One region of the Thermacetogenium phaeum DSM 12270 genome, then DNA from elsewhere that is predicted to be linked to it. Evidence: a T-box and tRNA genes for the amino acid it is inferred to sense, from the RefSeq annotation. Region 1 holds a T-box; the other holds one or more tRNA genes.
The links. A T-box is a leader RNA that pairs with one kind of tRNA and senses whether it is charged. The one in region 1 lies ahead of glyQ (glycine--tRNA ligase subunit alpha), so its partner is inferred to be a tRNA-Gly.

Region 1 (5,703 bases):
AGTAGAAACCGATCCGGAGAAGGCGGTGGACCTGATTCTCGAGCACATCGCTGCCAGGCGCAAGGCGCTGGGCCTGGAAGGATAATCGAAGCGGACGATAATTTATGTTTCCCGTCGCCGCTCTTTACTGCCGGGGTTAGGGATTTGGCCGCTGCCCGGTAGCGGAGAGCTTTGCAGGCCGGCCGGGAGACCGGAGGCAGTTTAAGATCATTTTAAACGAGCTTAAGGGATAGATCGCCATAAAACCTGTGTATCTATCCCTTATTTTATCTGTGCCCCCGGTCGCCGCTGGCGATCGGTTGCTTACAGCTGCTGTACCTTCTACGAACATCTGCTATAATTGCCCCAGGAGGCGCAAGTTGATGGGGATCTATAAAGCGGATGCCGTTGTTCTGCGGAGCCGCGTCTACGGTGAGGCGGACCGCATCCTTACCCTCTTCACCAAAGAGGCGGGTAAGGTGTCGGCCATTGCCAAGGGGGTGCGCAAACCCAAAAGCCGGCTGCGCGGAGCCGTGCAGCTCTTTAGCCATACCCGTCTTGTGCTCTATACTGGAAAGAGCCTGGACACGATTTCCCAGGGGGAGGCCGAGGAGGAATTCCTCTATCTGGAAAGGGATTTGGAGCGCTTTGCCACGGCGAGCTACTGTGCCGAACTGGTAGACCGCCTCACCGCAGCCAACCAGCCCCACCCCCAGGTGTTTTTTCTCCTGCTTTCCGCCTTCCGCTCTTTAGAAAAGGGGGACCCGGAACTGATCGCCCGGGTGTTCGAACTGAAGCTGCTCTCTCTGCTCGGCTACCGCCCGCGCCTTACGGGATGTGTAGAGGGGAACCATTCCCTGCAGCCGTCGGGAGGGGGGGCTCCCGGTCCCATCTGGTTCAGCATCTCCAAAGGAGGGCTGCTCTGCCCCGCCTGTGCCACCTCCTGTAAGGATAAGGTCTCCCTTTCGCCGGAGACCATCGCAGCCCTGAATTATTTCCTGCAGGTGCCTCTGGAGCGGGCCATCAGAGCGCGCCTCGGAGGGAGGAGCCTGCGGGAACTGGCCTCTCTTCTGCAGGGCTTTCTGGCCTATCACGGTGAAGTGCACCCGCGCTCCCGCAACTTTTTGATTTCTCTTCGCAACGGAGAGGAACCGCCTTACCGGGCATAAAAAGACCTGGGTAGGGAAGATTATTTAAAAAAGGCGGGTGAGGCGAATGGATGAGGCTGCTGCCGGTCTTTTAGAGAAGGTCGATATCATCCGCGAGCGGATGGACGTGAGCTATAAAAAGGCCAAAGAGGCTTTGGAGAGGGCGGGGGGCGACGTCGTTTCCGCCCTGGTGATGCTGGAGGAGGAGAAGGAGAAGCAAAGGGCCGGGAAGCTGGTCGGGCGTTTGAAAGCGGTGTGGGCGAGAAGTGCTACCAGCAGGCTCCGCCTGAAAAGGGGGGACCGCACGCTTCTGGAGATCCCGGCCAGCGCCGGAGTTCTGGGGCTGGTCGGGATGCTGGTGAGCGGGGAGCTGGCGGTGCTGGGGGCGGTGGGAACGATAACCGCTCTGCTCAACGGCTGCAGCCTGGAAGTCGCCGCGGAGGAAAGCGGCGACCGCTCGGGGGAAGGTGCTGTTGATGCCTGAGAAGACCCGAAAGGAAGTGCTGCCCGGCCGGATAGAAACCGTCTTGACAGGAAACGGACAAATTGATAAATTTGAGAAAACAGGTGATGAAGGGGAGTAGTAGCCATCTGAGGGTCGCCAAGAGAGCCGGGTTGGGTGCGAGCCGGCCGATACCGGGTGGTGAAGGCGCTCCGGAGCTGCAGGAGGAAACCCCGGGCCGGGGGAGTAAAGCCTGCCGATAATGAGTGGGCGCTTGAACTAAAGGGTTTAAGCGCCAAACAGGGTGGAACCGCGGGAAATCCCGTCCCTGTAGCCGATTTTGCTGCGTGGGGCGGGTTTTATTTTATACTGAGGGGGTTTTTTCTGTGGCCATCTGGACCTTTCAGGAGATAGTTATGGGACTGACCGACTACTGGAGCCGTTACTGCGTCATCCAGCAGCCTTATGATGTAGAGAAGGGAGCCGGAACCATGAACCCGGCCACCGCCCTTCGGGCGCTGGGACCCGAGCCGTGGAATGTGGCCTATGTGGAACCGTCGCGCCGCCCCACAGACGGGCGCTACGGAGAGAACCCGAACAGGCTTCAGCATTATTATCAGTACCAGGTGATCCTCAAACCCTCGCCGGACGATGTCATCGATCTCTACCTCAAGAGCCTTTCCTTTCTGGGTATCGACATTAAGTCCCACGACGTCCGCTTTGTCGAGGACAATTGGGAGTCCCCTACGCTGGGCGCTTGGGGGCTGGGCTGGGAAGTCTGGCTGGACGGCATGGAAATCACCCAGTTCACCTACTTCCAGCAGTTCGGAGGGATCGACTGCCACCCGGTGAGCGCCGAGATCACCTACGGGATAGAGCGGATCGCCATGTACATCCAGCAGGTGGACAGCGTCTTTGATGTCGTCTGGACCGATGGCGTTACCTACGGGGACATCCACCACCAGAGCGAGGTGGACTATTCCCGCTACAATTTCGAGGAGGCCGACACCGAGATGCTCTTCACCCTTTTCGAAATGTATGAGAGGGAGGCGGTGCGGCTGTCCGAAAAAGGCCTGGCCCAGCCCGCCTATGACTACGTTTTAAAGTGCTCCCATACCTTCAACCTTTTGGATGCCCGGGGGGCGTTGAGTGTTTCGGAGCGCACCTCCTATATAGGAAGGGTGCGGCACCTGGCGCGCCTCTGCGCCCAGGTCTACCTGGAACAGCGCCGCCGGCTGGGTTACCCCCTGTTGAAGGACGCGGCGGAAAGGGAGCGCCTCGGCCTGCCGCTTTTGGAGAACACAACGACTGCCGGAAAGGAGAGGGCATAGGAAATGGATTATCTGCTGGAGATCGGAGTGGAAGAGCTCCCGGCCCGCCTGGCGGGCCCGGTTTTAGCCCAGTTCCGGGAACTGGCGGAAAAAATGCTGCGGGAAAACAGGATCGCTTTTGAAGAAGTCAGGGTTTATTCTACACCCCGCAGGATTACCCTTCTCGTTAAAGGGATCGCCGGAGTGCAGACCGACCTGGTGGAGGAGGTCAAGGGGCCTCCCCGTAGAGCGGCCTTCGACGAGGCCGGACAGCCGACTAAGGCCGCCCATGGCTTCGCCCGTGGCCAGGGTGTTGCGGTCTCCGATCTGGTGGTCCGGGCGACGCCCGCCGGGGAGTACGTTTTCGCCCGCAAGCGCATCCAGGGGAGGCCCACTGCAGAGGTGTTGAGGGAGCAGATTCCCGCCCTCATCGGCGGCCTTTCCTTCCCCCGCCCCATGCGCTGGGGCAACCTGGACTTCCGGTTCATACGCCCGATACGCTGGCTGGTCAGCATCCTGGGTGACGAGGTGGTGGACTTCGAACTGGGCGGCCTGCGCCCCGGGCGGGTAACTTATGGGCTGCGCAATTTTCATCCCGGTCCCATCGAACTCCGGAATACCGATGATTACTTTGAAAGGATGCAGGAAGCATCCATCGTTGTGAGCCAGGAGAGGCGCAAGGAGATGATCCGGGAAGCGCTGGATGTGGAAGCGGGGAGGCTCGGCGGCCGGGTGGTTCCCGATGACGACCTGCTCGAGGAGGTAACCCACCTGGTGGAGAGCCCTCTGCCGATCGTGGGGGAATTCGATCCCCGCTTTTTGAGGCTGCCTCCGGAGGTGGTGATCACTCCCATGAAAGAGCACCAACGCTACTTTCCCGTCTGGGATGAGAACGGGAGGCTCCTGCCCCGCTTCATCGCCTTTGCCAACGGGCCTGTGGACAGGGAACTCGTTCGCCGGGGGAATGAAAAGGTCTTACGCGCCCGTCTCCAGGATGCCGAATTCTTTTATCAGGAAGACCTGCGCACACCCCTGGAAAAGAAGATAGAGAAGCTCAAGAAGGTCGTCTACCTGGAGGGCCTGGGAACGGTTTACGACAGGGTGCAGCGCCTGGTCTCCCTGAGCCGCTACCTCTGCGGGGTATTGGGGCTGACGGAGGGCCAGAGGGAGACCGCAGAAAGGGCGGCTTACCTCTCCAAGGCCGACCTGGTCACCAGCATGGTCTTCGAGTTTCCCGAACTGCAGGGGATCATGGGAGGGTATTATGCCCGGGCCGGCGGGGAAAGGGAAGAGGTCTGCCGGGCCATCGAGGAGCACTACCGGCCGCGCTTTGCCGGTGATGAGCTGCCCCAGACGAAGCCTGGTGCGGTGGTGGCCATCGCCGATAAGATAGACGGGCTGGTGGGCTGTTTTGCCCTCGGTCTGGAGCCCAGCGGCTCCCAGGATCCTTACGCTCTGCGGAGGCAGGCCCTGGGGATCCTGCACATCGCCCTCTCCCAGGGGTTTGACTTTTCCCTGCGGGAGCTCGTTGCCCGTGCTTACGAGAATTATCAGGGGATGGAGCTGCGGTATTCCCTGGCAGAGGTTGAGGACAGGCTGGAGGAGTTCTTCCGGGTGCGCCTGCGCGGCCTCTACCTGGACAGGGGGTACCCTTACGACCTCGTAGATGCCGCCCTCGGGCCCTCCTCCGACCGCATCCAGGCCGTGCGGGGACGGCTGGAGGCGTTGGCGGCGGTGCGGCAGGAGCCGGAGATGGATTCTCTCTTGACGGCCTACACGAGGGCATCCCGCCTTGCCCGTCAGGGTGAGGGGAGAGAGGTGGACCCCGGGCTTTTCCGGGAGCCCGAGGAGAGAGAGCTCTATGATAGCTGGCTGCGGATCAAGGATGATCTGCTGTGCCTGGTCGCCGGGGGGAAGTACAGGGAAGCACTGCTCACGGGAGCCCGGCTGACCGAGCACCTCGACCGCTTCTTCGACAGGGTGATGGTGATGGTGGAGGACGAAGCCCTGCGGAAAAACCGCCTGGGGATCCTCAAGGATATCGCCGCAACCCTGAGGATGCTGGGAGACCTGGACAAAATCGTCAGATCGAGTTAAAAAGTTTGCCTAAAAGGGGAAGGAATTCGTTATAATACGGCGTAATCCGATAATAGTATGGCACATTATTTTAATTTACAGGGATCAGAATGACAGATTTTATTATAAAATAATATTAATAAAGCAAACCGGGTCTGCCCCCTTGCTCGAGGGTAGCCCCGGTCATTGCGGGAGAAAGAGGGTGTTCTCTATCGAACTGACGCCGCGCCAGGAGCAGATCATAGAAATTGTAAAAAAGAATACTCCTATTACGGGGGAGAAAATCGCCAAGATGCTCAACGTGCGGCGTGCCACTTTGCGCCCCGATCTCGCTGTACTGACTATGGCAGGACTGCTGGAGGCCCGCCCCAGAGTCGGTTATTTCTATACCGGAAAAACTCCTTACATGCTGATAGCAGAAGAGATCCGCCACTTAAAGGTGAACGATGTCAAGTCGGTCCCCGTTGTTGTTAAGGGGGATACCTCGGTCTACGATACCATTGTTACCCTGTTTACCGAAGATGTGGGAACGATTTTCATCGTCAATGAGGAGGGCTGCCTGGAGGGTGCCGTTTCGCGCAAAGATCTTCTCAAGGTGACCCTGGGGCAAGGGGACATTCACAAGATTCCCGTGCAGGTAGTGATGACCAGGGTACCCAACGTGGTCACCGTTTCCGGGGAGGAGTCCGTGTACGAAGCGGCGCGCAAGCTCGTGGAACATGAGGTGGATGCTCTCCCGGTGGTAGAA
Region 2 (5,703 bases), 160 kb from region 1:
TCAATACTACCCACGGAACAGGTACTGAAGTCGACAGATTTGCTGTAGCCAGCATACCAGAGAAAGAATACAAACCGGCGCTGGCTGTAGACTGCATTTATCCGGTATTTGCTATCGATGATCCGGCCGTCATGACTGGACTGCCTGCTAACCAGACACGCTACACAGCAGTCGATGCTGTCAACCACGTCAATGAGGCCGCAACCTCTTTAGTAACCAGCCCATATACAGTACTGATGGCGAAGGAAACTGTGCGCCTGATCGCCCGCTACCTGCCTCAGGCAGTTGCGCACCCGGATGATCTCACAGCCAGGTACTACTTGCTTTATGCCTCCATGATCGCAGGTATTGGCTTTGACAACGGATTGCTGCACTTCACCCATGCTATGGAACATCCATTGAGTGCCGTAAAACCCGACCTGCCCCATGGTCTTGGTTTAGCAATGCTGCTTCCTGCGGTAATTAAACACACTTATCCTGCAGTTCCGGAAATCTTGGCTGCGATTTATGAACCTATTGTGCCTGGTCTCCAGGGAGTACCTGGTGAGGCAGAAGAGTGTGCAGTTGGTGTCGAGCATTGGCTGTTTAATGTAGGGGTCACGGAAAAACTTGAGGATATGGGATATACAGAAAAGGATATTGACAAACTGGTGCATTTGGCCTTTAATACCCCATCTCTTGGTCTCCTGTTGAGCATGGCTCCCATCAAGGCTGACGAAAGAGTTGTGAGGGCTATATTCGAAGACAGCATGAAGCCCCTTGCATAAGTGTAGCGTAAATAGTCTTTAATAATATTCAAAAGGACGACCAGGTGAAAACACTTGGTCGTTTTCTCTTCGCTGTCAAAAAGTGTATACAAATAGAAAAAACATGATTCCGTAAATAACAAAAACCGGCTTAAGTTTGTATTAACAATGAATGATATGACTAGTTATATTTAATGTCTGTCGGTACATGAAATTGGGGTTCTCAATTTTACCTGCAGGGCCTGATGAACCAACCGGGAAGCTATGGTAATCAGGTTTTGAATAACGGTGCGCAACCGGCGGCGTTGGGCCTTCTTCCGCAGCGGTACTACCCTTAGCGGCAGGCTAAATTGCCCAACCAGCCGCAAGATATTATAGGCCAAAACATCCAGGTGCAGCACAGGTCATTGGTGGCAAATTTGCCGCTGGGTAGCCGTTCCAGGCCTAAATCGTTTTTAATTTCGCTGTGGAATTGCTCAGCTTTTTGCCATGGTCGTGGTGGAGAGCAATGATATCCTCGGTCGAGTAAAGTAGTCCAGTAGGTTTCGACCTCAATTTCAGGGATCAAAAGAAGCTGGTGGCTCGTTTGTCAAGGATTTAGGAAAAAATATTTTTTTATAGAATTAGATAAGGAGATGCACCTTTCCAATGGAGGGTGTAAATGATAATCTTAAATTGATCCAAAAATTAAAGGAATGATCACGACAAAGTGATCCACCCGAATCAAAATATCCTGTATCCTTGAGGTGCAGAAAACTCAGGGAGACAGGAGGAAGTGATTCGAGTGGATCTATATCAGGATATCAGAAAATATGGGCGGTAGAAGGACTTTCGAAGCGAGAAATAGCTCGGCGTTTGGGAGTATCAAGGAACACCGTCAAAAGGTACTGCGAAGGAGGCCACGTACCCTGGGAAAGGAAAAAATCCCCACACAAATCACCGGTAATCACAGAAGAAGTCATTGAATTTGTCCGCAACTGCCTGGAAGGAGATAGCAAAGCTCCCAGAAAACAACGATACACAAGCCACAGGATCTTTAAGCCCACTATGCATTCAACTCCGAGTTTTGCAATCCTGGTGCCGGCCACGAGAAAGGGTTAGTAGAAAATCTTATTGGATGGGTGGGGCGTAATTTTCTGCCCCCTGTGCCCCGGGTTGAAAGCTGGGAAGAATTGAACAGCATACTTTTAACAGCATGCCAGAATTTACAAGGAGCACCGGATCCGTGACCGCAGCCAGACAGTTGGTGAGGCCTTCGCAGTGGAACAACAAGCCCTTACGGTGCTCCCCAAATATCAGATGGATTATGCCGATGTAGAGATCCTGGATGTTGACCCTTTTTCCATCGTCCGTTTTGACCGAAATCGCTACTCAAAACGTCATTATGGTTGGCAACCTCAGTACAGGCAAAATGCATCTATCTATCGATTTAGGTGTTGCTGCCTGCAGGGATGCCACCGGGTCTGCTTATTACAGCGCCCCGGCTCTGGCACCGGAGTTGGCCGAAGCCCAGGATAAATACCAACTGCGCCGCATCGAGCAGGGGATCAACAAAGCGGCTCTTTTAATCATTGATGACCTCTCATACATTACTTTCAACCGCAGACACTCAGAGTTACTATTCAAGCTCATTGCGGAGCGGGCGGAGAGGGCAAGCATCATCATCAGCACAAACCTTGAATTTTCCCGCTGGACGGAACTATTTGAAGACCCGATGTTAAGAGCGGCATTAGTCGACCGCTAAAACATAAGCGCACATCTTGAACATGAATGGGGAATCGTACCGGATGAAACACCGTCAGCCTTCAAAGGAATAACAGGCCAAGACCCTTTAGTTAGTCTTCGCAAACAAAGATCTATCTCCTTTGCACTGGATGGTTCAGTTTCAAAAGATCAGGGTGGATCACATTCGGAAGATCATGGGTGGATCACTTTTTAGTTGACGATCACAGGGGGGGTATTTTGCCATGGAAATATTCAAGTTTATGGTTCCTGAAATCATATTCGGCAGGGGTACATTGAAGTTGGTTGGGGAGAGTGCCAAACGCCTGGGAGCGACAAGAATTTTCTTAGTCAGTGATGAAGGTGTGCTCAGTGCCGGTTGGGTTGATGAGGCTGTTAAGCATTTAAAAGATATTGGCTTGGAGTACCAGGTGTGGACCGAACCAACAGAAAACCCCAAGGATTTCGAAATAGACCACGGGAAGGAACTCTACCTGGAAACAGGATATGATGCTGTTGTTGGGTTGGGCGGTGGTAGTGCTATTGATGCGGCAAAGGCAGTTGCCATTCTGGCAACTAATGGTGGTAAGATTCATGATTATGTCGGTGTGGATAAGATAGAAAAACCTCTCCCTCCGCTGATCTGCGTGGCTACTACGGCGGGAGCAGCGGCAGAGGTAACGCAGTTTGCTATTATTGTTGACAGTCACAGGAAGGTAAAAATGACCATCGGATCAAAATCCCTGGTGCCCGATATTGCTATTGTCGATCCTATCCTGCTGAGCACCAAAGATGCCAGGTTGACGGCTAATACCGGTATTGATGCTCTGACCCATGCCATTGAGGCCTATGTTTCAGTGGCCGCTACACCTGTTACAGATGTGAATGCCCTGAAGGCCATCGGGATTATCAGCACAGCTTTAAGGGCCTCTGTGGCTTCCCGCACAAATATAAAGGCCAAGACTGAGATGGCCATGGCCAGCCTGCTTGCCGGTGTTGCCATGTCCAATGCCATTTTGGGGGCTGTACACGCCATGGCCCATCCGCTAGGGGGACTTCTGAACCTCCCTCACGGGGAGGTTAACTCGATTTTGCTTCCCCATGTAATGCGCTACAACCTGATCGCCTGCATGGATCGCTATGCTGATATCGCCAGAGCATTGGGAGAGAAAATTGATGGGATGAGCACCAGGGAAGCTGCGGAAAGAGCGGTACAGGCTGTGGAACAGCTTTGTCAGGATATAGGAGCGAAAAGAAGGCTTTCCGAAATCGGGCTTCAAGAGGAGTATATTCCTGAGCTGAGCAAAGCGGCAGCGGAAGATGTCTGCTTGATCACCAATCCACGGGATGCTAGTGTGGATGATATAGCGGCGATATATAGAGCAGCATTGTAACTTTTTTGTCTTGTGGTTCAAGTGTTTGACGCCCCAATTAGCGCAAGTTATTGAAAGAGACCGGCAAACGTGCTATACTAAATTCTGCGAAAAGGGCGGGGTGTGGCGCAGTTTGGTAGCGCGCTTGGTTTGGGACCAAGAGGCCGGGAGTTCAAGTCTCCCCACCCCGACCACCGACATCCTGGATCTTGTAGACCTTCAAAACTTGTGTTAAAATACCAGCAGAATTGATGCATGCGGGTGTAGCTCAGTGGTAGAGCCCTGGCCTTCCAAGCCAGTCGGGTGGGTTCGATTCCCATCACCCGCTCCATTTTATTTATGTCCCAGTAGCTCAGCTGGATAGAGCAACGGACTTCTAATCCGTCGGTCGGGGGTTCGAATCCCTCCTGGGACGCCATGAGAAAAGAGAATGGCAAGGGCAAGTTAATCGCCCTTGCCATTTAGTGTGCGCCCGGCATGGGCGTTAACTTGGTGGTGAAAGTCCACTGCAGGCGAGGCAGCACGAGTCTGCTAGCCAAGGGCAAGGGTGTCCATCGCGAGGTGGAATCCGAAGGAAGCCGGCGGCAAAACCACGGCCCGATGAACAAGAACCCCATAAGAGGCTACGCCGTTCGGATGAGCTGGCGTTACACAGCGAAATCCCAGGCTGCCAAAGGACGGCGGGGTATATGGGGCGGGCGCGGGGTGAAGGTTAACGCTCTTACCCGGGGAGGCCTGCCGGATAAGCCAGGCAAAGCTGGTAACCCGTGTCGAAAGGCGCGGCTGAACCGGCAGGAGTCAGCAGAGGGCATAGTACCCTAGGGGACAGGAACCCCGGGGGAAGGCCTGAACATCGAGTCAGAGGTGAGACCGATGAGTTCGCGAGAAGGTCGAAGACAGCAGAAAACCCCGGGAGGGGCCTGCCCGCGGGAGGAAGTGGTGAAGCCACGAGGGACTGCGGGAGGGCCGAGACCTTCTCCGGCACAAAGCGGAGCGGCACCTCGCGGAGGACAGGGTAGCGGCCTGAACGCTATTCTTTTCTTCGTCAAGCTTGGTGAACCGCCGGATGCGGACCCGCATGTCCGGTGGTGTGAGAGGACGGGGGCTAGCCGCCCCCTCCTACTCGATTGGCCAGAGATTGTTTTTTGTTGCATGCAGATAGCTCACAACTACTATGTTAGCGGAGAGTACCCCAGACACGGGCGATCAGTTAAGTTGATTAACACTTACCTGGAGTTGATTCAGGAATACTCCGGCCCCGAATATACTTTCCGGCTACACCACCTGCGTAAAGTTTTTTTGCCCGAGGACGAGCTAAAAAAAGCCTGCGGGGTGTCAAGCGATGAACCGCCACGAGTTCTACCGGCCGCTGGCGGAAAGAACTCTCCTCAACTACCAGGTGCAGTACCTGGCCCACAGGTACTTCGGCAAGGAGTCGCCGGTCGCCCGGCTCCTGGTAGAAGAGATCAACCGCCGCATGGAAGAGAGGGCGGCCGGGGCGACCTCTGCGCATCATCGACCCCTGAGAAGAAACGAGGGGTAGAACATGCCAGGAAGACCCAAACGCCCCTGCAGCTACCTAGGCTGCCAGGAACTGACGGAAGGAAGGTATTGTGTCAGGCACAAAAAGAAACTTAAAAGTTAATATAACCGAAAACGTGGTTCTTATTCAAAGCAGGGATATAACGCTCCGTGGCGTGCGGGCAGGAAACGTTACTTTGCAGAGCACCCACTTTGCGTTCAGTGTTTAAAGCAGGGAAAGTTGACACCGGCCACCGTAGTGTGCCTCACAAGGGTGACCGGCAGCTGTTTTGGGATGAAAGCAACTGGCAGGCCCTCTGCAAGCCCTGCCATGATTCAAA

Region 2: it encodes a tRNA-Gly, which carries the amino acid that the T-box ahead of glyQ (glycine--tRNA ligase subunit alpha) is inferred to sense. The anticodon was not compared.

What each region holds. Positions count from the first base shown of each region.
Region 1 is NC_018870.1:593,704-599,406, forward strand. It holds gene cooS (anaerobic carbon-monoxide dehydrogenase catalytic subunit) at 1-85, shown strand, start outside; gene recO (DNA repair protein RecO) at 363-1,148, shown strand; gene TPH_RS02910 (DUF4342 domain-containing protein) at 1,195-1,611, shown strand; T-box leader at 1,689-1,902, shown strand; gene glyQ (glycine--tRNA ligase subunit alpha) at 1,956-2,900, shown strand; gene glyS (glycine--tRNA ligase subunit beta) at 2,904-4,976, shown strand; gene TPH_RS02925 (helix-turn-helix transcriptional regulator) at 5,158-5,703, shown strand, end outside.
Region 2 is NC_018870.1:437,252-442,954, forward strand. It holds gene TPH_RS02155 (iron-containing alcohol dehydrogenase) at 1-767, shown strand, start outside; partial or broken gene TPH_RS15880 (transposase) at 938-1,323, opposite strand; gene TPH_RS16410 (helix-turn-helix domain-containing protein) at 1,488-1,847, shown strand; gene TPH_RS02160 (ATP-binding protein) at 2,074-2,490, shown strand; gene TPH_RS02165 (iron-containing alcohol dehydrogenase) at 2,714-3,862, shown strand; tRNA gene TPH_RS02170 (tRNA-Pro) at 3,959-4,035, shown strand; tRNA gene TPH_RS02175 (tRNA-Gly) at 4,099-4,172, shown strand; tRNA gene TPH_RS02180 (tRNA-Arg) at 4,183-4,259, shown strand; gene TPH_RS15315 (hypothetical protein) at 5,184-5,384, shown strand; gene TPH_RS16690 (HNH endonuclease) at 5,624-5,703, shown strand, end outside.